DNA from 4 places in the Streptomyces sp. DSM 106670 genome. Region 4 is predicted to be linked to each of the others. Evidence: riboswitches for the same ligand, from Rfam matches in the RefSeq annotation. Region 4 holds a riboswitch; each other region holds the start of a gene.
What was found. Region 4 has a riboswitch for cyclic di-AMP ahead of ACSMXR_RS17015 (M23 family metallopeptidase). Riboswitches for the same ligand answer to the same signal wherever they lie in the genome.

Region 1 (5,402 bases), 2.6 Mb from region 4:
CGGCTCCATCCCCTCCCACGACGGCAAGCAGCCGCCGCGCGACGGGACGCTGCCGGAGATCATCGGCGAGCAGCTGCGCGAAGTGGTCCACGAGGAGGTCCCGGCGCGCGCCCTGATGGCCGCCTACCGCCTCCCGCACGACGGCACCCGCGCCTGCGACGCGGCCGACCTGGCGCTCACCGTGCTCGGCGGCGGCGAGTCCTCCCGGCTGCACAACCGCCTGGTGCGCCGCGACCGTACGGCGGTGGCGGCGGGCTTCGGGCTGCTGCGGCTGGCCGGGGCGCCCTCGCTGGGCTGGCTGGACGTGAAGACGTCCGGCGGGGTCGAGGTGGAGCAGATCGAGGCCGCCGTCGACGAGGAGCTGGCCAGGTTCGCCGCCGAGGGGCCCACCCCCGAGGAAATGGAGCGGGCCCAGGCGCAGTTGGAGCGCGAGTGGCTGGACCGGCTCGGCACGGTCGCCGGCCGCGCCGACGAACTGTGCCGCTACGCGGTGCTGTTCGGCGACCCGCAGCTCGCCCTGAGCGCCGTGGGCCGGGTCCTGGACGTCACCGCGGAGGAGGTGCGCGCGGCGGCCGAGGCGGCCCTGCGCCCCGACAACCGGGCGGTGCTGGTGTACGAGCCCATCGAACCGGCCGACGAGGCCGACGAGGGCGAAGACGGCGCCGAGGGCAGCGACGCGCACGAGGGGGCGGCCAAGTGAGCGACGCCGCCGTGACTGGAGTAACCATGGAGTTCCACCCGCAGCCCACCGCCGGCACGGCCCGCCCCTGGGCCTTCCCGGCGCCCGAGCGCGGCGCCCTGCCCAACGGGCTGACCGTGCTGCGCTGCCACCGCCCCGGCCAGCAGGTCGTCGCGGTGGAGATCTTCCTGGACGCGCCGCTGGAGGCCGAGCCCGAGGGCCTGGACGGCGTGGCCACGATCATGTCGCGGGCGCTCTCCGAGGGCACCGACAAGCACAGCGCCGAGGAGTTCGCCGCCGAGCTGGAGCGCTGCGGCGCCACCCTCGACGCGCACGCCGACCACCCCGGTGTCCGGGTCTCCCTGGAGGTTCCGGCCTCCCGGCTGGCCAAGGCCCTCGGCCTGGTCGCCGAGGCGCTGCGGGCCCCGGCCTTCGCCGAGAGCGAGATCGAGCGGCTGGTGGGCAACCGCCTCGACGAGATCCCGCACGAGCAGGCCAACCCGTCCCGGCGCGCCGCCAAGCAGCTCTCCAAGGAGCTGTTCCCGGCCACCGCCCGGATGTCCCGCCCGCGCCTGGGCACCGAGGAGACCGTCCGGCGGATCGATCAGGCCACCGTGCGCGCCTTCTTCGACGCCCATGTCCGCCCGTCCACGGCGACGGCCGTGATCGTCGGAGACCTGACCGGCATCGACCTGGACGCGCTGCTGGCGGAGACCCTCGGCGACTGGTCGGGCAACGCCGGCCAGGCCCGCCCGGTGCCGCCCATCACCGCGGACGACACCGGCCGTGTGGTCATCGTGGACCGCCCCGGCGCGGTCCAGACCCAGCTGCTGATCGGCCGGATCGGCGCCGACCGGCACGAGCGCGTGTGGCCCGCGCAGGTCCTCGGCACGTACTGCCTGGGCGGCACCCTCACCTCCCGGCTGGACCGGGTGCTGCGCGAGGAGAAGGGCTACACCTACGGCGTACGCGCCTTCGCCCAGGTGCTGCGCTCCAGCGGCCCCGACTCGGGCGGCGCGGCGATGCTCGCGATCAGCGGCTCGGTGGACACGGAGTCCACCGGACCGGCGCTGGAGGACCTCTGGAAGGTTCTGCGGACGCTGGCCGCCGAGGGGCTGACCGACGCCGAGCGCGAGACGGCCGTGCAGAACCTGGTGGGCGTCGCCCCGCTGAAGTTCGAGACCGCCGCCTCCGTCGCGAGCACGCTGGCCGACCAGGTCGAGCAGCACCTCCCCGACGACTACCAGGCCGACCTCTACGCCCGGCTCGCCGAGACGGGCACCGTGGAGGCGACCGCCGCCGTGGTCAACGCCTTCCCGGTGGACCGCCTCGTCACGGTCCTCGTGGGTGACGCCGCGCGGATCGAGGAGCCCGTCAAGGCGCTCGGCATCGGCGAGGTGTCCGTCGTCACCGGCTGACGGCATCCGTGGCACACCGCCGCGAAGAGGACCCCGACGGACGGAAGTTCGCCGGGGTCCTCCCTTTTTGCCCTATTGGTGAGCTTCGCTCCCTTTTGTTGGAGAGGTTGCCTGTCTGCCCTGTGGGATGCGCGACAAATCCCCCTGTCCGTTTGGTGATGGGAAGTCGCCCCGCCTAGCGTCGGCCCGGCTGTCCGTCACCCGTATGCCGCATCCGCGGCGCCGGGCAGTCATCGCCGAGTCCCCGTCAGGCGCGAGCCTGGGGAGCCGGGGACCCACACGCAGTCCCTGGGGTGAATCGGAGGCCCGTGCCGTGAACCGGCGCGGGGATCCGTAGGAGACCTTCCTGCTCCGAACCCGTCAGCTAACCCGGTAGGCGAGAAGGAAGGAAAGGATCAGCCTCTCCATGGCGTTCACCCGTGCCACCGGGAAGCACCGTGCCCCGAGCCGTCTGACGCGTCGCGGCGCCCAGGCCGCCGGCATCGCGGCCCTGGCCACCACCGGAGTCCTCGGCTCGCTGTCCTCCCCGGCCCTCGCCGCGGACACCGAGGCCGCCAAGGTCGCCGACACCGGCCTCACCCAGGCCATCTCCCTCGACGCCACCCTCGCCGACCAGATCGACGCCCAGGCCCAGGCCCAGAAGCAGCAGGCCGAGGCGGTCGCCAGGGCGAAGGCGAAGGCCGCCGCCGAGGCCCGCGAGAAGGCCGCCAAGGCCAAGGCGAAGGCGGAGGCCGAGCGCAAGGCCGAGGCCCGCGCCAAGGAGATCCGCGAGGAGAAGGCCCGTGCCGCCCGCGCCGCCGAGCGCGCCCGGCTCAACGCCTTCCACCTCCCGGTCGCCGGCTCCCACGTCACCACCGGCTACAACACCGGCGGCGCGCTCTGGTCCTCCGGCAGCCACTCCGGCGTCGACTTCCAGGCCGCCTCCGGCAGCTCCGTCGTCGCGGTAGGCGCCGGTACGGTCGTCGAGGCCGGCTGGGGCGGCGCGTACGGCAACAACATCGTGCTCCGGATGTCGGACGGCACGTACACCCAGTACGGCCACCTCTCCTCGATCGGCGTCTCCGTCGGCCAGAGCGTCTCCTCCGGCCAGCAGATCGGGCTCTCCGGCTCCACCGGCAACTCCACCGGCCCGCACCTGCACTTCGAGGCCCGCACCACCCCCGACTACGGCTCCGACATGGACCCCGTCGGCTACCTGCGCTCGCACGGTCTGAACGTCTGACCCGCCTGTGCGCGACCCCGCCCGAAGGCCCCGGCACCCGCCGGGGCCTTCGGCAATTCCGGCCTCAAGATTTCCATGGATTCCGGCCTGCCATCGGAAATTCCGGCAGATTGCAATAGAGTCACGGAACAGACGTCGGGCGGCCGCGTTTCGCGGGGATCAAGGCGGAGGTTCGGACATGCGCATTCCCGCGCATTCGGTATGCACGGCAATCCGTGACGACATCGTCTCCGGTGTCTACGAGCGCGGCAGCCGCCTCACCGAGGAGCTGCTGGCCCGTCGCTACGGGGTCTCCCGCGTCCCCGTCCGCGAGGCCCTGCGCACCCTGGAGTCCGAAGGCTTCGTGGTCACCCGCAGACATGCCGGCGCCTGTGTCGCCGAACCCACCGCGCAGGAGGCGGCCGACCTCCTGGAGCTGCGGATGCTCCTGGAGCCGCTGGGCGCGGCACGCGCCGCCCAGCGCCGCACGGAGGCCCATCTGAAGGTGCTCCGGGGTCTGGTCAGGCTGGGCCAGGAGCGGGCCCGCCGGGGCGAGGGCGAGGATCTGCGCTCACTGGGCGGCTGGTTCCACGAGACCCTGGCCCAGGCGTCGAGCAGCCCCGGCCTCATCGCGCTGCTCACCCAGCTCCGGCACAAGATCGCCTGGATGTACGCGGTCGAGCAGCCGGCCCGTCCGGTCGACGCCTGGGCCGAGCGCGGCGCGATCGTGGACGCCGTGGCGCGCGGCGACGCGGAGCGGGCGAGGGCGCTGACCGCCCAGCACGCGGAACGCGCCACCGGCGCCCACCGGCTCCGCCGCCCGGATCTCGCTGGGCGTCGCACCGCCGCCGTTCCGCCGGTGAGAAGTTCGCAACACGGCGTAAACACTGCGGGCGTCCGGCATTAACAAAAGAGCCGTATACAAAGAGAAGTAATTCCGGTGCGCCATTCAGGCTGCCCGCATTATCGAGGTGCGACTCTTTCCCGAATCATTCCCGAAAGCGAAAGAGCCGTGATCCCTTCACGGGATCACGGCTCTTTCGCCGGTCGCATCCGGACGGACCCGGAGTCGCATGGGTCAGACGGTCTCCGGAAGCTCTTCCAGGCCCTCGGCGACGAGCTTCGCCAGCCGGTCCAGAGCGGCCTCGGCGTCGTCCGCGTCGGACGCGAGCACGATCTCCTCGCCACCCTGCGCGCCCAGACCGAGCACGGCCAGCATGGAGGCGGCGTTCACCGGGTTGCCGTCGGCCTTGGCGATCGTCACCGGGACGCCGGAGGCCGTGGCGGCACGGACGAAGATGGAAGCGGGGCGGGCGTGCAGGCCCTCGGCCCAACCGACGTTTACGCGGCGCTCAGCCATGGTTCTGCCCTTCACATATCAACGGTTGTCTAGACCAGTCTCTCATGCAGTGCGTGGTGCTGTGCCCGGCCTCCTGTCCGGCCGTAGGCTTTGGCCATGGAGCCCACGCCGGAGCAGAGTCCGCATCACGCGTACCCCGACCACTGGGAAGCGGACGTGGTGCTCCGCGACGGGGGCACCGCGCGCATCAGGCCGATCACCACGGACGACGCCGAGCGACTGGTCAGCTTCTACGAGCAGGTGTCCGACGAGTCGAAGTACTACCGCTTCTTCGCCCCGTATCCCCGCCTATCCGACCGGGACGTGCACCGCTTCACCCATCACGACTACGTCGACCGGGTGGGACTGGCGGTCACGATCGGCGGCGAGTTCATCGGAACCGTCCGCTACGACCGCATCGACGACCGGGGCCGCCCCGCCTCCGCGCCCGCCGACGAGGCCGAGGTCGCCTTCCTCGTCCAGGACGCCCACCAGGGCCGCGGAGTCGCCTCGGCGCTGCTCGAACACATCGCCGCGGTCGCCCGCGAGCGCGGCATCCGGCGCTTCGCCGCCGAGGTGCTCCCCGCCAACAACAAAATGATCAAGGTGTTCCGGGACGCCGGGTACACCCAGCGCCGCAGCTTCGAGGACGGCTCCGTCCACCTCACCCTCGACCTCGAACCCACCGAGAAGTCCCTCGCCGTCCAGCGCGGCCGCGAACAGCGCGCCGAGGCCCGCTCGGTGCAGCGCCTCCTCGCCCCCGGC
Region 2 (5,402 bases), 3.0 Mb from region 4:
GGCGGTGCAACGGGCGGTGCGAGTCGGTCCGACATGGCGGCGGCCCCCTTAGCTGCGTCTGAAGCTGCGTCTGATCTCGGTGATGAGGTCCTGCGACCGCTCGGGCGACAACGCGTGAGCCTGCAAGGTGCGGAAGGCCGAGCTGTACGCCTCCAGGTCTTCTCTTCGCTCCAGATAGAGGCTACTCGTCAAGTGGTCAAGAACGACCACGTCCAGATCAGAAATGTTCGGAAAGGAGAAAATAACGAAAGGGCCGGTGAGCCCGATGTACCCGCCGACCGAGAACGGCAGCAACTGGAGCTGCACATGCGGCAGTTGGGACACCTGGATCAGATGATGCAACTGATCCCGCATCACCTCGGGACCGCCCACCTCGCGATGGAGCACCGCCTCGTCCAGCACGGCGGTGAACCGCAGCGGCGGGCTCGCGCGCAGCACCCGCTGACGGGTCAGCCGGACCTCGACCAGGGAGTCGAGCCGGCCGTCCGGTAACCCGTCCAAGGAGGCGCGGGTCACGGCCCGGGCGTACCCGGCGGTCTGGAGCAGTCCCGGCACCACCGAGGTCTCCAGGGTGCGGACCGTACTGGCCTGCGACTCCAGGCTGATGAAGTCGCGGTACTGCGGTGGGATCAGCCCCCGGTAGGCGTGCCACCAGCCCGAACCGCCGCCGCCCGCCGACCCCGCGAGGACTTCGAGCAGCGAGCGCAACTGGGTGTCGCGCACCGCGTAGACGTCCAGCAGCCGCGACACATCGGCAGGCGTCACCCCGCTCGCGCCCGTTTCGATACGGCTCACCTTCGACTGGTGCCAGCCGAGCAGCCGCGCCGCGTCCCGGCTGGTCAGCCCGGAGGCGTGGCGCAGGCTCCGCAGCTCCTCACCGAGCTTGCGCCGCCGGACGACGGGGCCGTGCAGCATGCCGGTCTCCTTCTCTGCTGTCGGGAAGGGCCGGTCCGTCGCCGGAGCGGCCCGCAGAGGGGCCAGTGTGCCGTCCGTCCACGCCGTGCGGGTCCTGAATTCACCGCTTCGAGCGACAGATATATGCATATCTTGGCCGAACGCCGTTACAGGGAGCTGCATCAATGGCAGTCTGGCGCGAAGCACAATCCTGGCCGACCGCCGGTCGGCCGGGGCGGGAAAGGGACGGCGTCGCCATGGCAGACCATCAGGAAGCAACCGTCACTCTGCCGAGCGATCCGGCCTCGGTCTCCTCGGCCCGCAGATATGTCGCCAGGACCCTGGCCGAATGGGGCCTGCCCGACGACACCGAGTTCGCCGACACCATCCGGCTGATCATCTCGGAGCTGGCCACCAACGCCGTCCAGCACACCTTCGGCCAGTCGCCCACCTTCACCGTGGATCTGCGCCTCGAACGCGACGAGGAGCTGTACGTCGGCGTCACGGACAGTCACCCTCGCTGGCCCCAGCGACTGCCCGCCGCGGTACGGCAGGACAACGGCCGGGGCATGGTCATCATCCGGGCGCTGGCCAAGGAGCGCGGCGGACGGCTCCAGGTCACCCCGACCGCCGAGGGCGGCAAGACGGTCTGGATCGCACTCCCGTGGGTCGTCCCGGTCCAGGGCTGATCCCGGAGCAGCCCGGGGCCGCCCCCGCCCCGCAGAGCCGGCGGCGGGGGCAGGTCCAGGGCTGATCAGCCCTGCGGGGGCCGGTTCGCCGCCTGGGCCGTGCTTCCCCGGCCGAATCCGCTGCGCAGCAGTGCGAGCAGCGTCGCGGCCGCGGCGGTCGACCGCTCGCCCCGGTGCACGACCGAGATGGTCCGGCGGAACGAGGCCGGCTCCAGCCGCCGGACCGACAGCGGGGCCGCCGCCATCGAGGCGACCATCTCCGGCACCACCGCCACCCCGAGCCCCGCGCTGACCAGCGCGCACACCAGCGCGTACCCGGGCGACTCGCAGACCACCGCGGGCGTCGCCCCGGCCTCGGCGAGCGCGTTCTCGACGCCGCGCCGGGGCGGATGGGTGGGCGCGCTGCTGATCAGCGGACGCCCGGCCAGTTCGGTGACCGGCAGCCGTCCGGTGCCCTCGGCGAGCCGGTGGCCCACCGAGGTGACCAGCACCAGCTCCTCGACCAGCAGGGGTTCGACGAGAACGCCCACCGGCGTGGGACCCGTCGTCGCCGGTTCGTAGGCGTGCGTCAGGGCGAGGTCCACCTCGCCCGCGACCACCGCGGCGATCCCGCCGGGCGGCTCGTAGTCGGCGACGGCCAGCTCGACCTCCGGATGAGCCCGCCGGAACGCGCTCAGGACCGGCGGCAGCAGATGGATCCCGGCCGTCGTGAACGTGCCCACCCGCAGTCTGCCGCCCGAGAGCCCGGCCAGCTGCGCCAGCTCGTGCCGCGCCTGGTCCAGTTCGTCCAGGACCCGCCGGGCCCGGCCCGCCAGCAGCTCGCCCGCCGCCGTCAGCCGCGCCCCGCGATGGTGGCGCACCAGCAGCGCCGCCCCGGCCTCCCGTTCCAGCTTGGCGAGCTGCTGGGAGAGCGCGGGCGCGGTGTAGCCCAGGCGGGCGGCGGCCCGGGTGATCGAACCGGCCTCCGCCACCGCCACGAGTGCCGCGAGCCGTGTCGGGTCGTACATGAAAGCATTCCTTTAGGCAGACCCAGAAGATTGCAAGTACACGCTAAAGGCTCCGCAGGTCCAAGGTGGACCTCATGGACGCACAACTGATCGCCTTCACGGGGGTCGCCGCCGGTATGGTCGCGCTGCCCGGCGCCGACTTCACCGTCGTCGTACGCAACGCCCTGGCCTCGCGCACCGCCGGCCTGGCCACCGCGCTCGGCGTCGCCGGAGGTCTGCTGGTGCACACCGCGCTCGCGGTCGCCGGACTCGCCGCGGTGCTCGTGACGATGCCGGTGCTCTTCCGCACCGTCCAGCTGCTCGGCGGCGCGTACGTGCTCTACCTCGGGATCAGCGCGCTGTACGCGATCCGGCGTCGCCGCCCGGGGAGCGGCGACGCGGCGCCCGAGGACGCGCCGGGGCGGCCCGTGCCCCGGGAGTTCGGGCGCGCGCTGCGCCAGGGGTTCCTGACCAACGCGCTCAACCCGAAGGCCCCGGTCCTCTTCCTCAGCCTGTTGCCGCAGTTCGTGCCCCACGGTCAGCCGCCGCTGCCCAGGACCCTGCTGCTCGCGGCCCTCGTGGTGGTGCTGGCGCTGATCTGGTTTCCGGCCGTCGCCCTGCTCGTGGACCGGCTGGGCCGGTGGCTGCGCCGCCCGCGTACCGCCCGCGCCATCGAGGGCGGCAGCGGTGTGGCGCTCACCGGTCTGGGGCTCGCGCTGGTCACCGGCCCGCTGTTGCGCTGAGACCGGACGCCCTTTCCGCGAGGAGGAGCGTCCGCACGGAAAGAGCGTCCGGTCGGTGGGTCAGCGGACCCGTCCGTACCAGACGCTCTTGGACCAGATTTTCGCCAGTCGCACCACGTCCCCCGATTTGGGGGAGTGCCAGATCTTCCCGGCCCCGGCGTAGATGCCCACGTGGTAGACGCTGCGCCCCGAATGGAAGAAGACGAGGTCGCCGCGTTTGCGCTGCGACTTGGGGATATGGCGGGTCTTGTTGTACTGCTGCTGTGCGGTGCGGGGGAGCTTCTTCCCGGCCTTCTTGAACGAATACAGCGTCAGCCCCGAGCAGTCGAAGCGACTGGGGCCGGATGCTCCGTACTTGTAGGGAGCCCCCTTCTTCGACGCGGCGACCTTCAGGGCCTTCGTCGAGTGGGTGGCGGCCTCGGCGTCGCTCACCAGGCCGGGCGCCAGCATCGTGGACGTCACGGCCAGAGTGAGTACCGAGGCCGTGCCGACCCGGGCGAACAGAGACGGGACATGAACCTGCGCAGACATGCGCAACCCTTCGTCAGCCGCCTGTGAAGGATGACCTGTCGGGTTCGGGCTGGCGAAGTTGCCCGGCCGCTCGACGCGGCTTCACCCCGAGGGCTTCCCGGTCTCCCGGTCGGCCCGTTGTGCTCGGGTCCTCCACTCCTGCCGATCCACTTCTGTCGACCAGTCATCCGGGCGGCGGCAGGACTCGGCGTCCGCCCGGACCGCCCCGCCGCGGTGGCGGGGGCTTGTCGTCCCAGGGATCTTGACGCACCCGGTGCCGGATTTCCGAGCTGAAACGGCGGTTTGTGAGTCTCCTCACCACTGATCCATTCAGGTGGACAGGTCGGATTCGCGCTCGCCCGTGAGCCGGGCGCACACCCTCGCACCAGCGACGAAACGAAACATTTCGAGTACGGGTCGCGCGCGGAACGCAAGTTGGGCCGTCGCTCGCGCGGGTGATCGCCTACGCCGAACGAGCGAGGAAAAGTGATCGCGCGATCGGGCGTGTCGTGCGGCGGGTCGACCGGTCCGCTCCCGTAAGGCGCTCCCGGTGCGCCGGGCGCGTCGGTTCACCGAGGGTCAGTCACCGGCGGCGGCATCGCGACCCGGCCGGCCCTGCGCTCCCCGTCCAGGACCCGCAGGGCCCGCGCCAGGGTGGCGGCGTGGATCCGCGACTCGCCGCGCTCGTGCATCAGGGCCAGGGCGTCGCGCAGGGCCGCCGCCCGGGAGGCCAGGGCCTGGGCGGCCCGCAGCGCGCTGTAGGTGTCGCCGCCGTGGGCCGGATTGATCCGGCCCACCTGGTCGAGCACGGCCAGATAGCAGTCGACGAACTCGCCCTCGGCCCGCGTCAGTGCGGGCAGGGGCGGGAACTCGGGTGGTTCCATCGGCGGTTCACCTCACGTCGTACGCCGGCCGGGAGTGTCAGCGGTTCTCCACGACGTGGTCGACCAGCCCGTAGGCGAGGGCGGCCTTCGCGTCGAGGATGGTGTCGCGCTCGATGTCGGCGGTGATGCGCTCCGCGGTCTGCTCCGTGTGCCGGACCAGCATGGCCGCGAACATCTCGCGGGTGCGCACCAGTTCGCGCGCGTGGATCTCCAGGTCGGACGGCTGGCCCCGCATCGGCTCCTCCAGTGCGGGCTGCTGAATGACTACCCGCGCGCCGGGCAGCGCATGTCGCCGCCCCTTCGCCCCGGCCGCCAGCAGAGCCGCCGCGTAGGAGCCCGCCTGCCCCAGGCAGAAGGTCTCCACCTCACAGGTCAGGAACCGCATCGTGTCGTAGACCGCCGCCATCGCCTGGAACGAGCCGCCGGGGGAGTTGATGTAGAGCGACAGGGGCCGGTCCGGATCGGCGTGCTCCAGATACATGAGCTGGGCGACGAGGTCGCCCGCCGCCGTGTCGTCGATCGGGGTCCCGAGGAAGACGATCCGCTCGGACAGCAGCTTGGAGTACGGGTCCAGCGTCCCGGTCCCGGTCGCGGTGCGCTCGGTGAACTCGGGCAGTACGTAGCGGGCGGCGGGGCGGATCATGGCGTGCCTCTCTCGTGGAACCGGCCATCCGTCTGTCCGTCCGTCAGCCCGTC
Region 3 (5,402 bases), 1.4 Mb from region 4:
ATCAGCGTGTTGAAGCGCTTGACGGCGTTGGAGGAACGGGCGGCCATGCCGTACGCCTCGTCGACGCGGCGCAGCGCCTGCGGGAAGGAGATCTTCTCGCGCATCGACAGGGCGTCGATCATCGCCTCGGCGCGGTCGCCGATGCCGCGCTTGGGAACGTTGAGGATACGGCGGAGCGGGACGGTGTCCTCGGGGTTGGCGAGGACCCGGAGGTAGGCCAGGACGTCCCGGACCTCCTTGCGCTCGTAGAAGCGCACGCCGCCGACGACCTTGTAGGGCAGGCCGACGCGGATGAAGATCTCTTCGAAGACACGGGACTGGGCGTTGGTGCGGTAGAAGACGGCGACATCGCCCGCCTTGGCGTCGCCCGCGTCGGTGAGCCGGTCGATCTCGTCGGCGACGAACTGCGCCTCGTCGTGCTCGGTGTCGGCGACATAGCCGGTGATGCGGGCGCCGGAGCCGGCGTTGGTCCAGAGGTTCTTCGGGCGGCGGCTCTCGTTGCGCTCGATGACGGCGTTGGCGGCGGAGAGGATCGTCTGCGTGGAGCGGTAGTTCTGCTCCAGCAGGATCGTCGTGGCGCTGGGGTAGTCCTCCTCGAACTGGAGGATGTTGCGGATGGTCGCGCCCCGGAAGGCGTAGATCGACTGGTCCGCGTCACCGACCACGCACAGCTCGGCGGGCGCGTCGTTCTCCCCGGCCGGGCCGACCAGCTCACGGACCAGCGTGTACTGGGCGTGGTTGGTGTCCTGGTACTCGTCGACGAGGACGTGCCGGAAGCGGCGGCGGTAGTGCTCGGCCACGTCCGGGAAGGCCTGGAGGAGGTGGACCGTCGTCATGATGATGTCGTCGAAGTCCAGGGCGTTGGCCTCGCGCAGGCGGGCCTGGTAGAGCGCGTACGCCTGGGCCAGGGTCTTCTCGAAGCCGTCGGCTGCCTGTCCGGCGAAGGTCTCCTCGTCGATGAGCTCGTTCTTGAGGTTGGAGACCTTGGCGGTGAAGGACTTCGGCGGGTAGCGCTTGGGGTCCAGGTCGAGGTCGCGGCAGACCAGGGCCATCAGCCGCTTGGAGTCGGCGGCGTCGTAGATCGAGAACGACGAGGTGAAGCCGAGCTTCTTCGACTCGCGGCGCAGGATGCGGACGCACGCGCTGTGGAAGGTCATGACCCACATGGCGTTGGCGCGCGGGCCCACCAGCTGCTCGACGCGCTCCTTCATCTCGCCCGCGGCCTTGTTGGTGAAGGTGATCGCGAGGATCTGCCCGGGGTGCGTGCCGCGCTCGGCCAGCAGATGGGCGATGCGGTGGGTGAGCACCCGGGTTTTGCCGGAGCCGGCCCCGGCGACGATGAGCAGCGGGGATCCGGCGTGCACGACGGCGGCGCGCTGCTCGGTGTTCAGCCCGTCGAGCAGCGCGGCGGAGTCGAGCACCGGGCGCGGGTGACCGTCCCGGTAGTACCCGTCCCGGGGCGGCGGGGGCGCGTCGTAGACGCCCTCGAAGAGTCCCTCCGGCACCGCTTCGGGCGCGTGGTCCTCGGGGGGCGGCGGGGGGCCGTCCTCCGCGGGCTGGAGGCCGGTCAGGAAACTGTCGTCAAAGAGGCTGCTCATCGCCTACCGAGTCTAGGCGGCCGGACTGACAACCTTCCGCCGAAGCCCGGAAGCGGTGACCCCGGTCCTACGCACGGAGAGCGGACGTCCACGTTCCGTGAAGAAGTGCCCGGTCGGAGGGGGTGCGGAGCCCTCGATCCGAAAAGGTCACGAAAATGTATCGGGCATATCGCTCATCGTGCTTCCCAGCGGTGCCACGGGTTGGCTAGCGTGCTCGGTCAGGTGATCCGTACCTCCCTGAGGCGAACCGCGCCTAACGGACACCTCTGCCGAATCCGTCCTGCCCTCCAGGCAGTTCGGAACCGGGGACCCACACGCAGAACCGGGGTGAATCGGTCCGTGACCTCGCATCCGGACCGTAGGACAGCCTTCCGTTCCGTCCGAACCCGACAGCTAACCCGGTAGGCGGTCCACGGAAGGAGATGCCGGTCTTGGCATCGCATCGCAAGCCGCGCACGAAGGTGCGCACCACCACTCCCGCCGTCGGGCTGACGACGGCCGCGCTGGCCTCCGTGACGTTGCTCTCCACGCAGAGCGCCACGGCCGCGCCCGCGGAGCCGAAGCCCGCCATCGAGGAAGTGCAGAAGAAGGTCGACGCCCTGTACCGGCAGGCGGGCACCGCGACCCAGGAGTACAACCGGGCCAAGGCCGCCTCCGCCACGCAGCAGAAGAAGGTCGACACGCTGCTCGCGGACGTGGCGAAGCGGACCGAGAAGATCAACGAGGCGCGCCGCGCGCTGGGCTCCTACGCGGCGGCCCAGTACCGCAGCGGCGGCATCGCGCCCACGGCGACGTTCTTCCTGGCGGACGACCCGCAGGGGTACTTCGACCAGAGCCGGCTGATGGACCGGGCGACGGAGCGGCAGCAGAAGGCCGTCACCGATTTCCGTACGCAGCAGGCCTCGGCGGCGAAGAAGCGCGCGGAGGCGGTGAAGAGCCTGGAGACGCTGACCGAGACGCAGGCCACGCTCGCCTCCAGCAAGAAGGACGTGCAGACCAAGCTCACCGAGGCCCGCGGCCTGCTGTCCCGGCTGACCGCCGAGGAGAAGGCGCGGCTGGCGGAGCTGGAGCGCAAGAAGGAGGCCGAGGCCAAGGAGAAGGCGGCGAAGCTGGCCGCCCGTCAGGCCGCCGAGGCGAAGGAGAGGGCCGAGGCGGAGGAGAAGGCTCGCGAGGAGGCCGCGAAGGAGTCGGGCGGCGGTTCGGGCACGGGCTCCGGCTCCGGTACGGGCACGGGTTCGGGTTCCGGCTCCGGTACGGGCAGCGGTTACGCCGCCAAGGCGGAGAAGGTGCTGGCCTTCGCCCGCGCCCAGATCGGGAAGCCGTACGTCTGGGGCGCGACGGGCCCCTCCAGCTACGACTGCTCGGGGCTGACGCAGGCGGCGTGGCGGGAGGCGGGTGTGACCCTGCCCCGGACCACCTGGGACCAGGTGAAGGTCGGGACCCGGGTCGCCACGTCCGACCTGCAGCCGGGTGACCTGGTCTTCTTCTACGACGACATCAGCCACGTGGGCATCTACAAGGGCGACGGGATGATGATCCACGCCCCGAAGCCGGGTGCGAACGTGCGCGAGGAGTCGATCTACTACATGCCGATCTACGGGAGCGTGCGCCCGGCGTGACACAGGGCGGGGGCGGCCGGTGAGCGGCCGCCCCCGGAAGGCCGTGGTTCGGCCTCAGGTCCGGTGGTCCGGCCTCAGGTCCAGACCGTGGCGATGAAGATGTTGACGGTCGTGAGGGCGCCGACCGCGATGAACGCGCCCTTGTCGACCTTCTCCTCGTCGCGCTTGACGTAGACCAGGGCGAGGATCACGACCAGCAGCGCCAGCTTGATGCCGATCTTGACGTTGTTCACGGTCTGGTCGTCGGCCTGGTTGAGGCCGACCAGTGCCATGCCGGTGACCAGCATGGTCAGCGCGCCGTGCAGCATCGCGGGGGTGAACCGGGCGGTCCCCGACCCCATGGCCTTCATCTGCGTCAGGAAGCCGCCCAGCAGGGAGGCGATGCCGATGATGTGCAGGCCGACGAAGACATTGATGAGTACGTCCATGGCTCGGGAGCCTAGCCATGGCCAAGGTTTTACCTTTCAGTGAGGCAAGCCTTCCTCGTCAGGGGGGCACGCCCTCCCCGATCACTTCGATCATGAGTGACCGGCGAAACGTCACATCAGGGCAATAGCTGTCATGGCGACTCTTTTCTCCGCGCCCGGATTAGCGTCCTTCACGGACCCGCCGGTATCCCCCGGCGGCCAGCCGACAGGAAGGATGCCGCCCCCGTGGCAGCGCACCGCAGGTCAGCCCACCGAAAACCCAAGCAGCGCCCGTTCACCGGCCCTGCTGCCCGCACCGCCGCCACCCTGGCGCTCGCCGGAGCCGCCACCGCGGGCTCGGTCACCGGGGCCGGCGCGACCCCCGCCGAACCGGCCCCCACCGCCGACCAGGTCAGGGCGAAGGTCGACCGGCTCTACCACGACGCCGAGGTCGCCACCGAGAAGTACAACGGGGCGAAGGAGAAGGCGGCCGCCGCCACCCGCGAGGTCGAGGCCCTGACCGACGAGGCCGCCCGCCGCACCGACCGCCTCAACACCACCCGCAACGCCCTGGGTTCGCTGGCCACCGCGCAGTACCGCGGCGGCACCCTGGACCCGGCCCTGCAACTGGCGCTCTCCTCCGACCCCGACGCCTATCTGCAGCGCGCCTCCTACCTCGACCGGGCGGGCGACCGCCAGAGCGGTCTGCTGCGGAACATCAAGCGGCAGGTCTCCCAGATCACCCGCGTCAAGGCCGCCGCCGACCGGGAGACCGAGCGCCTCGCCGCCCGCCGCACCGAGCTGCGCGAACACCGCACCGCGATCCGCACCAAGCTGGCCGACGCCCGCAGGCTGCTGGACACCCTGACCGCCGACGAGCGCGCCGCCTACGAACGCTCCGCCGACGCCCGGCACGGCGGCGGCCCGGCCCACGCCGACCGCTCCACCGCCCGCAGCGGCCCGGTCGCCGCTCCCGGCTCCCGCGCCGGGCAGGCCATCGCCTTCGCCCACGGGGCGATCGGCAAGCCGTACGTCTGGGGCGCGACGGGCCCCAACGCCTTCGACTGCTCGGGCCTGACCCAGGCGGCCTGGAAGGCGGCGGGCGTCAGCCTGCCCCGCACCACCTACACCCAGATCAACGCCGGACAGCGCATCCCGCGCTCCCAACTGGCCCCCGGCGACCTGGTGTTCTTCTACTCCGGGATCAGCCATGTCGGCCTCTACATCGGCGGCGGCCAGATGATCCACGCCCCGCGCCCCGGAGCACCGGTCCGCATCGCGCCCATCGACCACATGCCTTTCGCCGGAGCGACCCGGGTGGCATAGTCCCCGGCGCCGACCTCACCTCCCGCCGAAGGAACTCCCGTATGACGATGGCGAACGCCGTCCAGGACTACGCCCGTACGCTCACGCTGCGCTCCCCCGACCACTACCGGGTGGGCCCGTTCACCGTCCGGCACAACCCGGACTGGGAGCTGAAGTACGCCAACTACGCGATCCCCGACCGGGAAGCGGAACCCACGGCGGACGACGTGGCGGCCCTGGTCGACGCGTTCCGGGAGCACGAACGGCTCCCCCGCCTGGAGTTCCTGCCCGCCTGGGCCCCGGCGGTCGAACCGGCCCTGCTCGCCGCCGGTTTCACCGTGGAGAACCGGGCCCCGCTGCTGGCCTGCGGCCACGGGGACCTCCGGACGCCGAAACCGGTCGACGGCCTCCGCATCACCGTGCCCTCCACCGAAGCGGAATTCACCGACGCCGCCCGCGTCCAGCACCGGGGC
Region 4 (5,402 bases):
GGCACTACGGGGACCTCGGTCTCCTCGCGCCGAGCCGGATCGGGAGCAACGGCTACCGCTACTACGACCAGGACGCCCTCGTCCGGCTGCAGCGCGTCCTGCTGCTGCGGGAGCTCGGGCTCTCGCTGCCCGCCATCAAGGACGTGCTGGAGGGGCAGCGGGACACGGCCGTGGCGCTGCGGGCGCATCTGCGCCTGCTCGAACAGGAGCAGGCGCGCATCGGGCGGCAGATCGCCTCGGTGCGGACCACTCTCCACAAGACCCTGGAGGGGATGGAACTCATGGCCGATGAGGTGTTCGACGGCTTCGACCACACCGCTCACGAGCAGGAGGTGACCGAGCGCTGGGGCCGGGACGCGTACGAGGAGGGCGACCGCTGGTGGCGTTCGCTCGGGGACCGGGAGAAGAAGGCGTTCCAGGACGAGCACGAGGCCATCGCCCGCGACTGGGGGCGGGCCAGGGAGGCCGGGCTCGCCGCCGACGGGGCCGAGGCGCAGGACATCGCCCGGCGGCACTGCGCCTGGCTGTCCTCGGCCAAGGAGCCCAGCCGTGCGTACGTGATCGGGCTCGGTGAGATGTATGTCGCCGATCCGCGCTTCGGAAAGAACTACGATCGCTACGGGGACGGCACCGCCGCCTTCGTACGGGACGCACTGACGGTCTACGCGGAACACCGGCTCTCCGACTGACCCCCGGAAAGGCCGGCACTCCGTTCGCTTCCCCCTATTCGGCCGATGCGGAGTCGCCGCTCGGCGCGGCTCCGGGAAGCCTGGACGGGGCGCGGTACCGTCCGCAGCCGTGGGTGGACCGGGCAGGAGTGCACAGGTGGGGATGGCCGAAGGACGGCGTAGCGGCACGGCGGGGAGCATCGACGCCGTGGGCCGTGCGGTGTTCGGCTCCCCGGGAGGCGATGTGACGCCGGGCGGCCGGGGTTCCCGGCGGTTCGTCCGGATGCTGCCCGCCCTGCTGATCATCGGCGGGCTGCTCTTCGACTCGCTGGCCCCGCCCAACTTCACCGCCGTCCCGCTGTTCGTCGCGGCCCCGCTGATCGCCGCACCGTTCTTCTCGCGCTCCAGGACCGTCCGCACGGGCATCGCCGCGGTCATCTCCGTCATCGCGATGCGGCTCTCCGACGGGACGTCCACCCAGGTCGTCCCGGTCATCGAGATGATCACCGTGCTCACCGCCGCGGCGCTGGCCCTCGTCATCAACGGCGTCGTGCGGCGCGGCAACGAGCAGCTGGCCTCGGCCCGGGTGATCGCGGAGACCGCCATGCGGGCCGTGCTGCCGACGCCGGCCGAGCGGATCGGCGGGCTCCAGGTGGCCGCGCGGTACGAGGCGGCGCAGGCGGACGAGTTCGTGGGCGGCGACCTGTTCGCCGTCGCGGACACCCCGTACGGCGTACGCCTGGTGGTCGGCGACGTACGCGGCAAGGGGCTCGGCGCCGTCGAGGCGGTCGCGGTGATCATCGGGGCGTTCCGGGAGGCCGCCGAGCAGGAGCGCTCGCTGGAGGGCGTGGCGCAGCGTCTTGAGCGGGCGCTGGCCCGGGAGGGGACGCGGCGGTACGGGCTGGACGTCATGGAGGGGTTCATCACCGCCGTACTGGCCGAGATCCCGCCCGGTTCGGCCTCGCTGCGCCTCGTCAACCGCGGCCACCCGGAGCCGATCCTCCTGCACGCGGACGGCGCCCTGGAGGTGCTGGCGCCCTCGATGCCCGCGCTGCCGCTGGGGATGGACCTGGGGGTGTGGCCGGACCGGGCCGACGAGTGGGAGATGCCCGCCGGGGCGACGCTCCTCGCGTTCACGGACGGGCTGTCGGAGGCCCGGGACGCGAACGGGGTCTTCTACGATCCGGCGGCCCGGCTGCGCGGCCGGATCTTCCCGGGCCCCGAGGAGCTGCTGTCGGCGCTGACCGACGACGTACGGCTGCACACCGGAGGGCGGACCACGGACGACATGGCGCTGCTCGCGGTCGGCCGGCCGGCGGAGGGGCAGCCGGTGCGCCGGACGACGGTGAAGATCGTGGGCCGGGGCGATGACACGGTGCGTAACTGAAGGGCACCGCTCCGCATAACATTTGACACACCGTCAGAAAAAGGGGTGTGGCTGAGCCGCGGTCAAGTCGCCCGATTCCGCCCGCTTGTGACCCGTACATCCCTGCTGTGTCCCTTAATGATCAACAGGAACAGCTTGGAATCGGGCCCGGGTGTCTATTAACGTTCGATAACGCAGCGCGGTTGTCCCAGTCGTCGTCAGAGGCGACACCGCGCGCGAGCGCCGAATCCCGCAAGGGAACCGGGGAACCACCTACATGGGGTGAATCGGACGCCTGCGTCTCGTGAGAGACGGAGGGGCCCGTAGGAGACCTTCCTGCTCCGAACCCGTCAGCTAACCCGGTAGGCGAGAAGGAAGGAAAGGAGTGCGCCCACGTGGCGTCCAACAAGCCTGCCCCTGAGGCCCCGTCACCCTTCAGTGCCGACACCTTCGGTGACGCGGAGCGGTCCTGGGAGGAGTGGAATCCCACCGAGGAGTCCATCCGGCCCGTGCGCGGCAGGCACCGCGTAGCCAAGCAGCGTGGTCTGGCCCGTAGCTCCACCGTCCTCGGGGTCGGCGTCATAGCGGCCGTCGGTGCGGGTGGCATGGCCACCGCGCAGGACAAGGCCCCGGTCTCCATCTCTCTTCCCGATTCCATCGCGGACAACCTCCCCGACGCCAAGTCCCTTCCCGGCGTCGGGTCCTTCATGTCGGACGCCGCCGAGCCCGCCCCGGTCGCCGCGGCCGCGCCGCTCACCACCGCCGGCCTCACCACCGCCGAGGCCGAGGAGGGCGCCACCGACGCGGGCGAGGCCCTGCGCGCCCGGATCCTCCAGCAGGCCGAGCAGCAGCAGGCCAGCGCCGACGCCGAGGCCAAGGCCGCCGCCGAGAAGGCCGCGGCCGAGAAGGCGGCGCAGGAGGCCAAGAAGCAGCAGGACCAGGCCGAGGCCGAGGCCGCCGCGAAGAAGAAGGCCGAGGAGGAAGCGGCCGCGAAGAAGAAGGAGGCCGAGCGTCTAGCGAAGCTCGCCGCCAGCTTCTCCCTGCCCACCTCCTCGTACACGATCACCTCGACCTACGGTCAGTCCGGCGCCCTGTGGTCCTCGGGCCAGCACACCGGTCTGGACTTCGCCGGGTCGGCCGGTACGCCGATCAAGGCCGTGCACGGCGGCACGATCACGTCGGCCGGCTGGGCCGGTTCGTACGGCTACCGCACGGTGCTCCAGCTCGATGACGGCACGGAGATCTGGTACGCGCACCAGTCCTCGATCGACGTCTCGGTCGGCCAGAAGGTCACCACCGGCGAGACCATCGGCCGTATGGGCGCCACCGGCAATGTGACCGGTGTGCACCTCCACATGGAGGTCCGCACGGCGGGCGGTTCGGCGATGGACCCGATGGCCTGGCTGAACAGCAAGGGCCTCTCGGTCTGAGACCCGGGCCTTCCGGCTGACGGCGTACGTCCTTCGTCGTCACCCCACCCCGAAACCCCGGCAGCCCTGACGCACACCCCCCCGACGTCAGGGCTGCCGGTCTGTCCGGGGGCGGCCGGCCCGGCCGGTACGCTCCGGTCCGCGCGGCGACGGAATACCGCCCCCGCCCCGGCCTGTTGAACCCTCACATGACTTCTGCGCGCACTCTCGGCACCTCCGGCCTCCAGGTCTTCCCCCTCGCCCTCGGCGGCAACGTCTTCGGCTGGACGGCGGACGAGGAGCAGTCCTTCGCGGTCCTGGACGCGTACGTCGCGGCCGGCGGCAACTTCATCGACACCGCCGACGCCTACTCCTCCTGGGTCGAGGGCAACCGGGGCGGCGAGTCGGAGACCGTCATCGGCAGGTGGCTCGCCTCCCGAGGCAACCGGTCCGACGTCGTCGTCGCCACCAAGGCCGGCGCCCACCCCGATTTCCGGGGTCTGTCCGCCGGCACCGTCAAGGGCGCGGCCGAGGCCTCGCTGCGCCGGCTCGGCACCGACCACATCGACCTCTACTACACGCACTTCGACGACGAGACCGTCCCGGTCGAGGAGATCATCACCGCCCTCGACCAGCTGGTGAAGGACGGCAAGGTGCGCCACATCGCCGCCTCCAACATCAGCCCCGCGCGGCTGCGGGCCTCCCTCGACTTCTCCGAGCGCGAGGGCCTCGCCCGGTACGTCGCGCTCCAGCCGCACTACAACCTGGTCTCCCGCGACACCTACGAGGGCGAGCTCCAGGACACCGCGGCCGCCGCCGGCCTCGCCGCCGTCCCGTACTACGCGCTCGCCTCCGGCTTCCTCACCGGCAAGTACCGCCCCGGTACGACCGTGGAGAGCGCCCGGTCCGCGAAGGCGGGCGGCCACCTGGAGTCGGTGCAGGGCCGCAGGGTGCTGGCCGCCCTCGACCAGGTCGCCGGGGAACGGAACGCGGAGATCGCGACGGTCGCCCTCGCCTGGCTCGCCGCACAGCCGACCGTCGCCGCCCCGATCGCCTCCGCCCGTACGGTCGAACAGCTCCCCGCCCTGGTCGCGGTCGCCGACCTGCAGCTGACGGACCGGGAGGTCGCGCTGCTCACGGAGGCGTCGGCCTGACGGAACCGCTACTGCGACGGGCGTCGGTGGGTGGTGGGCGGTGCGCTGCCGTACGGCTGGGGGGCCGGGCCGCTGTAGCCGTGTCTGTAACCCGGTCCCTGCCCGTACCCGTACCCGTTTCCGTACGGCGTCGGCGGATGGCGGTGGTGGTGGACGTTCGGGCGGTGTGTGAGGTGGGCCGCGTGGGTGAGGGCCGGGGCGGCGATGTCGCGGCGCTGCCAGAGGTGGTGCAGCAGCTCCCGCTCGCGGGCGCCGAAGTCCGGGCCCACCGCGCCGTGGCGGGCCCGGCGGCGCAGGCCGGCCAGGGAGGTGGCGAACGACTCGTACTCCGCGACCGCGCGGGCCGCCGCCCGGCCCCGGGTGCGGTCCTGCTGCCAGTGGCGGGCCAGGTCGCGGGCCATGCCCCGAGCCCGCATGGAGGAGAGCGCCGTCGGCTCGGCGGGGGTGAGCCAGCCGGCCGCGGCGTACGCGGGCAGCTCGGCCGCCAGGGTGCGCAGCTCGCGCTGGCGTGACCAGATCGCCAGCCAGGTCACCAGGCCGAACGCCGGGACCATGACGATGCCGTACACCGCGTAGAAGCCGTACGGGCCGAAGGCCGACGAGCCGTTCCACAGGGCGTGCAGCCCCATCGCCAGCAGCAGGCCCAGCACCGGCAGGGCGATCCGGCGGACCCGGTGGCGGCGGGCGCTGACGGCCGCGAAGCCGAAGCCGAGGCCGGTGAGGACCGTGAACAGGGGGTGCGCGAACGGCGACATCACGATCCGTACGAAGAACGTCCCCGCCGTCACCGAGGCGAACCCGGAGC

Region 1: linked by a shared signal. The riboswitch ahead of ACSMXR_RS28675 (M23 family metallopeptidase) and the one ahead of ACSMXR_RS17015 (M23 family metallopeptidase) in region 4 are both predicted to bind cyclic di-AMP.
Region 2: linked by a shared signal. The riboswitch ahead of ACSMXR_RS03425 (C40 family peptidase) and the one ahead of ACSMXR_RS17015 (M23 family metallopeptidase) in region 4 are both predicted to bind cyclic di-AMP.
Region 3: linked by a shared signal. The riboswitch ahead of ACSMXR_RS23160 (C40 family peptidase) and the one ahead of ACSMXR_RS17015 (M23 family metallopeptidase) in region 4 are both predicted to bind cyclic di-AMP.

What each region holds. Positions count from the first base shown of each region.
Region 1 covers NZ_CM147704.1:6,456,284-6,461,685, forward strand. Annotated here, with positions in the region: gene ACSMXR_RS28665 (M16 family metallopeptidase) at 1-700, shown strand, start outside; gene ACSMXR_RS28670 (M16 family metallopeptidase) at 727-2,097, shown strand; cyclic di-AMP (ydaO/yuaA leader) riboswitch at 2,322-2,490, shown strand; gene ACSMXR_RS28675 (M23 family metallopeptidase) at 2,504-3,319, shown strand; gene ACSMXR_RS28680 (GntR family transcriptional regulator) at 3,498-4,205, shown strand; gene ACSMXR_RS28685 (HPr family phosphocarrier protein) at 4,377-4,658, opposite strand; gene ACSMXR_RS28690 (bifunctional acetate--CoA ligase family protein/GNAT family N-acetyltransferase) at 4,755-5,402, shown strand, end outside.
Region 2 covers NZ_CM147704.1:827,487-832,888, reverse strand. Annotated here, with positions in the region: gene ACSMXR_RS03450 (DUF397 domain-containing protein) at 1-35, opposite strand, end outside; gene ACSMXR_RS03445 (helix-turn-helix domain-containing protein) at 49-915, opposite strand; gene ACSMXR_RS03440 (ATP-binding protein) at 1,152-1,583, shown strand; gene ACSMXR_RS03435 (LysR family transcriptional regulator) at 1,649-2,590, opposite strand; gene ACSMXR_RS03430 (LysE family translocator) at 2,665-3,312, shown strand; gene ACSMXR_RS03425 (C40 family peptidase) at 3,373-3,843, opposite strand; cyclic di-AMP (ydaO/yuaA leader) riboswitch at 3,847-4,011, opposite strand; gene ACSMXR_RS03420 (hypothetical protein) at 4,392-4,706, opposite strand; gene ACSMXR_RS03415 (ATP-dependent Clp protease proteolytic subunit) at 4,744-5,349, opposite strand.
Region 3 covers NZ_CM147704.1:5,194,589-5,199,990, reverse strand. Annotated here, with positions in the region: gene pcrA (DNA helicase PcrA) at 1-1,598, opposite strand, end outside; cyclic di-AMP (ydaO/yuaA leader) riboswitch at 1,856-2,022, shown strand; gene ACSMXR_RS23160 (C40 family peptidase) at 2,021-3,217, shown strand; gene ACSMXR_RS23155 (hypothetical protein) at 3,292-3,645, opposite strand; gene ACSMXR_RS23150 (C40 family peptidase) at 3,871-4,950, shown strand; gene ACSMXR_RS23145 (GNAT family N-acetyltransferase) at 4,992-5,402, shown strand, end outside.
Region 4 covers NZ_CM147704.1:3,837,644-3,843,045, reverse strand. Annotated here, with positions in the region: gene ACSMXR_RS17025 (MerR family transcriptional regulator) at 1-689, shown strand, start outside; gene ACSMXR_RS17020 (PP2C family protein-serine/threonine phosphatase) at 832-2,055, shown strand; cyclic di-AMP (ydaO/yuaA leader) riboswitch at 2,266-2,417, shown strand; gene ACSMXR_RS17015 (M23 family metallopeptidase) at 2,430-3,464, shown strand; gene ACSMXR_RS17010 (aldo/keto reductase) at 3,653-4,597, shown strand; gene ACSMXR_RS17005 (PrsW family intramembrane metalloprotease) at 4,606-5,402, opposite strand, start outside.